Regions from separate parts of the Trichocoleus sp. DQ-A2 genome, predicted to be linked through region 1. Evidence: riboswitches for the same ligand, from Rfam matches in the RefSeq annotation. Region 1 holds a riboswitch; the other holds the start of a gene.
The links. A riboswitch is a leader RNA that binds a small molecule or an ion and turns the genes downstream of it on or off. The one in region 1 is predicted to bind cyclic di-AMP.
Positions count from the first base shown of each region.

Region 2: linked by a shared signal. The riboswitch ahead of ntrB (nitrate ABC transporter permease) and the one ahead of NC997_RS02820 (glycosyltransferase family 1 protein) in region 1 are both predicted to bind cyclic di-AMP.

Region 1 is NZ_JAMPKD010000002.1:288,664-291,779, reverse strand. Features, by position in the region: gene NC997_RS02825 (polyribonucleotide nucleotidyltransferase) at 1-873, shown strand, start outside; cyclic di-AMP (ydaO/yuaA leader) riboswitch at 1,511-1,701, shown strand; gene NC997_RS02820 (glycosyltransferase family 1 protein) at 1,865-3,116, shown strand, end outside.
Region 2 is NZ_JAMPKD010000002.1:78,161-81,276, forward strand. Features, by position in the region: gene NC997_RS01820 (ABC transporter substrate-binding protein) at 1-777, opposite strand, end outside; gene ntrB (nitrate ABC transporter permease) at 997-1,851, opposite strand; cyclic di-AMP (ydaO/yuaA leader) riboswitch at 1,951-2,172, opposite strand; gene NC997_RS01830 (DUF1830 domain-containing protein) at 2,428-2,709, shown strand; gene NC997_RS01835 (ATP-binding protein) at 2,878-3,116, shown strand, end outside.

The DNA of each region.
Region 1 (3,116 bases):
AAGGAAGACTTCCCCTACGTGATTCGGGTGGTGTCTGAAGTTCTTTCTTCTAATGGTTCCACATCGATGGGTTCGGTGTGTGGTTCCACCCTGGCTTTGATGGATGCTGGCGTGCCCATTGCGAAGCCGGTGAGTGGCGCAGCAATGGGACTGATTAAAGAAGGCGAGGAAGTTCGCATTCTGACGGATATTCAGGGCATTGAAGATTTCTTAGGTGACATGGACTTTAAGGTGGCAGGTACCGATACTGGTATCACTGCCTTGCAAATGGACATGAAGATCAGCGGACTGCCTCTGGATATCATTGCCAAAGCCGTCGAGCAAGCAAAGGGCGCTAGGCTGCACATTTTAGAGAAAATGCTGGCAACCATTGACCAGCCCCGCACCGAGATGTCACCTTATGCACCTCGCTTGCTAACGCTCAAGATTGAGCCAGAACTCATTGGCATGGTCATCGGGCCTGGAGGCAAGATGATTAAGAGCATCACTGAAGAAACGGGTGCCAAAATCGACATTGAGGATGATGGCACGATCACGATTTCAGCAGTGGATGGCGAGAAGGCGAAGAAAGCCCGCAACATCATCCAAGGGATGACGCGGAGGCTGAATGAGGGTGATGTCTACGCCGGTCGCGTAACCCGAATTATTCCGATTGGGGCGTTTGTGGAAGTGCTTCCCGGAAAAGAAGGGATGATCCACATTTCTCAACTTGCTGATTACCGAGTCGGTCGCGTCGAAGATGAAGTGGCTGTCGGGGATGAAGTTATTGTCAAGGTACGGGAAATTGATAGCAAAGGTCGGATTAATCTGACGCGCTTGGGGATTCACCCAGATGAAGCGGCAGCTGCTCGTGAAGCGGCAGCAAGTCGTTAAAAAAACCACTTAGCGATTAGCGGTTAGCGATTGGGAACTGAAATTGCTAACAGCTAATCGCTGAACCGAGCTTTTTTCCTCAACAACTACTATTCCATTCGGTTATTAAATCTAATCTAATTATCCCGTAGCTATAGCAATCCTATTTGAGTTGCAAGCTAGGAGTTCAGATTCCTGACTTCTTCGATAAGTCGAATATCTCGCGTTTGAAAATGATTTAGCACCGAGCTATAAAAACTATAATTAGATGAATCATAGCAACATTAAAGAGTTGTTTCTAGTAGTCTTTAACTCTTAGTTATGAGTTGGTTGATATTGAACGAATGACTGAAGGTTAAAGATGTAGAAAGCTTTTATTAATAACGAGTTGCATTTCTTGTCGTGTAGGTTAATGCCGTGCGCGAACGTTCGCTAACAAAAGTTAGCTGATGGTTTTTTTACTTAGCCCAATGTACTCTATCGACCCCATCCGCCCACATCAAATGCTTGACTCGTAAGTCTGACGATTGGAGGGTAAGTATAGATATCATTATCGTATATTAAAAAACATCTATCTTAAGGTAGGTTGACGATTTTTAAATTGTAGTGTTAAGGTTGCAGTCAGTCTACATAAGTCAGCCTAATCCAGTATCTCACTTTAAAAAACGTACCTTATCTAATTAAGGTGAAGCTGGAGCGGAGGAACCAAATTTTGGGGCTTATCGATGAGAGATTAAAAATTAAAAATAGTAATCCTAATTTTTAATTTTGCATTCTTAATTTCTCAGAGAGGGACATCTCTCAGTCCTCGCCCGTCAGCTAACTCCGTCGGCATTGAGAGGAGACTGAAGAGTCAGCAATTTTGTAGAATTTGCGCGATCTCATCAGTGTCCTTGGCTGGTATCTGTTCGCTTCGTTGTACCTGCCCTCGACTATGAGTAGAGGCACATGCCGTGCTTCAACTGCTGGCGTAGGAAAGCAGGTGCGCTAGCTATGAGGAGAAAATCAACCGATGTTACTGACTGACAAAAATCGTATCGCCTTAATTTCGGTAGATGGCGATCCAGCGGTAGAAATTGGGCAAGAAGAAGCTGGAGGTCAAAATGTCTATGTGCGTCAAGTAGGATTAGCACTCGCTGAGCAAGGTTGGCAGGTGGATATGTTCACTCGCCGCAGCACTCCGGATCAACTGGATGTCGTTCAGCATACGCCTAACTGCCAGACAATCCGATTAGCCGCTGGGCCAGCCCAATTCATGAGTCGGGATCGGCTTTTCGGCTATTTACCAGAGTTTGTTGAACAATTCCAGGCATTCCAGCAGCGTGAAGGTTTGCAATATACCCTGGTGCATACCAATTATTGGTTGTCATCTTGGGTGGGAATGGAACTGAAAAAGCACCAACCTTTGAAGCAGGTACATACATATCACTCTCTGGGTGCAGTGAAGTATCGTACAGTTTCCGAGATTCCAGCGATCGCTTCCACACGGCTAGCAGTTGAAAAAGCGTGTTTGGAAACAGTGGATCGAGTGATTGCTACCAGTCCGCAAGAAGAAGATCAAATGCGATCGCTTGTTTCCACGATCGGACAGATTGAAATGATTCCCTGCGGTACAGATATCGTTAAATTTGGTTCCACTCAGCGCCAAGAAGCACGCCAACAGCTAGGAATTGCCAGCGACGCCAAAGTAGTGCTGTATGTGGGTCGTTTCGATCGGCGCAAGGGAATTGAAACGCTAGTCAGAGCCGTAGCAAAATCAAGCTTACGCAAGTCTTGCGACCTAAAGCTCCTCATCGCAGGCGGAAGCCGTCCGGGACAGAGTGACGGCATTGAACGCGATCGCATTGAGAAAATCGTAGCTGAAGAAGGCATTGGCGATCTCACTTGCTTCCCCGGTCGTGTGGAAGATAACGATTTGCCTCTCTACTACTCAGCTGCCGATGTGTGTGTTGTCCCCAGTCATTACGAACCCTTCGGTTTAGTTGCCATTGAAGCAATGGCTACCCGGACGCCGGTAATTGCAAGTAATGTAGGCGGCTTGCAGTTTACCGTAGTGCCAGAGGTAACGGGTTTACTGGTACCTCCCAAAGATGAAGTCGCCTTTGGACAGGCGATTGACCGCATCCTAGCCGATCCCGATTGGCGAGACCAATTAGGCCAAATGGGTCGCCAACGGGTAGAAATTGCCTTTAGCTGGAATAGCGTGGCATTACGACTCAGCCATCTGTACACCAAATTACTGTGCCAAGCTGCTGTTGAATCTA
Region 2 (3,116 bases), 210 kb from region 1:
GGTAAAACCAACACCTTCATTTCCGGTAATTGCGCGGGTATTCCAAGGTTCTGCCACCATGTAGGCTTGCATCGCTCCTATCCGCACGTTCGTCACCATTTGCGGTGGGGGAACGATGATGACGCGAAACTCTTTCAGGGGATCGACTCCGGCGGCGGCGGATAGGTAGCGGACGAAGTATTCGTAAATGGCAGAACTGAGGACAACTGCCCAAACTCGTTGTTCTCGCGGCTGTTTGTCAAAGTAGCTGCGGAAATCCTTCCCAAATGCTTCTAAATCACCGTTATACTCCCGCCAGGGACGCAAACCTGCTTCCCACATTTTCCGGTTCATCGTCATGGCGTTGCCATGTCGGTGAATGGTCATGGCGGCGCAGAGAGGGGCATGGCGTGCGCCTTCAGCACCGATTCTGGCGTTGGTGACGGCACCGGAGACTACGGGGGCGGCATCAGTACGACCAAAAATTACGCCGTCACGAGAGGTTGCCCAGCTAGCTTCCCGGTTAAGTTGGACGTTGAGACCGTACTTGCGGAAAAATCCTTTTTTCCAAGCGATCGCAAACGGCGCACAATCATTCACCGGCACATAGCCAACAATCAGATCGGGTTTTTCTAACGATCCTGGCTCTACGACTTGTTTGATGGATGCGGATTCTTCAGTGAGTCCTTTCGCTGAGCGATCGCCGCTAATCGCACAAGATGATAGTGCCATTCCTGCTGCTGTGGCACCCATACCCTCCAGAAATTTTCGTCGCGTCCAGTTTGTGGTGTCACTCATAATTCGTCCTTGCGATCCATTTCCACTCAGCTCAAGCCACTAGGTTTGAGCGATTACTGCTCATGAGTTCTCTGAAAAAATTGACGCCGTAGGTACTACGTCTGGCAACCCACTCGTTTGAGCGGTCAGCGTTACCACGACGCCCGTGAGTCTCGCTCACACTAGCGATTTCTGTTAGAGCAGAATCATCCCTACTCAACAGAGGTTTACAGAAAATTATTAGACAGAGGTTGCCCTAGGGCGACGGTGAGTAACCAAAGCTTCAACTTTGCCTAGGGCGTAGTCCAGCAGTAGTCCTGTCAGCCCAATCACTACCACTGCCAAAAATACTGAGCTTAGGTTTAAGCGACTCCATTCATCCCACACAAAAAACCCAATCCCGATGCCGCCTGTGAGCATTTCTACAGCGACAATGACCAGCCATGCAATCCCCAAACTAATCCGTAAACCAGTGAAGACATAAGGCAAACTCGCAGGCCAAATAATCTTGGTAATTCGTCGCCAACGGGGCATTTCTAGCACCCTTGCTACATCGAGGTAATCTTTGGAAACGCTAGAAACACCGAGAGCAGTGTTAATAATTGTGGGCCATAAAGAGGTAATGAAGATAACAAAAATTGCTGACGGATCTGCTAGGTTAAAAATTGCTAAAGCAATGGGCAACCAAGCTAGCGGCGATACCGGCTTGAAAATCTGAATTATGGGATTGAGTGCCATCATTGCTTGCTTGGACATCCCAATCAAAAATCCAATGGGAATGGCAACAACTGCACCTAACAAAAATCCCAGCAATACTCGTCGAAGGCTTGCCAGTAGTAACCAACCAATCCCTAGATCGCCAGGACCCCGTCGGTAAAAGGGGTTCAGAATGTAGTCTAAATTCTTGACAAACGCCTCTGGTGGGGTGGGTATTAATTCATGCTTGAAAAGCGCAACAATCCACCACAAAACGATAATTCCTAAAAAACCAAGGGCGGGGAGGACGACGACATCCCGAATCAGAACGGGTTTTGCCCGTTTCCAGGCTACCTGTCCAGCAACTGCAATCGCAGACAAATTCAGCTGCAATATCATTATGAAGCTCCTCAGAGTCACTCTTCAGGTACAAGAAAGTAGAGCAGTACCAGCCGGGGACACTGATGAGTTCAGAACATTTCAAAAAATGCTGACTCTTCAGTCTCCTCTCAATGCCTACGAAGTTAGCTGACGGGCTAGAGCTGAGAGATGCTCTTCTCTAATGGATAAGGGATGAAGGATAAATAAACAGTTTTTTATTCCGCCTTACACCTCTTGCCTTACTCCTGGCAGAGATACGCCCCATTAATTGGTTCCTCCGTTCCAGCGCTTATACAGAGCGATCGCTTGCTAAGACGCTGAATTAGGCTGACTTACTCGGATTAACCGATAAGTCTAGCACGCCTTTTTAAGACAGTCCACCTTTCCGAAGACATAGCTTTCTAGCGATCGCTTCTCGATCAAATTCACAATAGTTTACGAATTTTTTGAGGCATTCTAGTGATGTTTGTATTCTGTACTACATCTTGCCTTCCTTCAACCCCATCTTTAGGTAGAAGCCGCTTGAAGCAGTCAAAGTTTATATTATCTATCTTGTTAATCAGCCAATTTTAGCGTTCGTTCAAGGCACCCAATATGATGTCAGCATTCTCCTCTTTGGTTTCTGAACCTTCCGAACAAATCCTTTGTTTTTATACAAATTGCACAAATAAGATTCAAATTGTTAAATTTGATAATACTCAAGACTTAAACTTTGAACGGATTGTTTTCCCTGGTCAACGTTTATTGTTTAAAGCCTTACCGGACTCCCAACTAGAAATACATACTAACCCAACAAAAAGTTCTACTGAAAACTTAGCTTTAATAGAAGTAATTCCCTGCGATCATCTCCGCGTACATGAAGAAATGAGCGTCTGAAAATGAAGCTTTTAACCCTTAGGGTGGCTTTTGATTAAAAATATTTTAAGAGCTTATAGGCGAAGTATTTGGGCGCGAAAATAAGAAAGACAAACAAATTAGCTACTCCCTAAACTAAGATTAGTTTAGGGAGAGCATTTGTAAACGAGTCAATAGCGCCAAAAAATGATGGATTTTAGTCAATTACTGATCGATAAATCTGCCACGATTGTAGAGAAATGGATTGAAGCTGTCCGTGCTGATAGTCGAATTGAGACCGCAGCAGAATTATCTTACAAGGGTTTGCGCGACAGCCTCCCCCGTGTCCTCAAGGCATTAGCGACTGTACTTTCTAAGTTTCAAGACAGTGATGTTCAGTCGTTAGTAGATGCAAGTTTAGAACATGGTATACTTCGGGCTGAACAAGG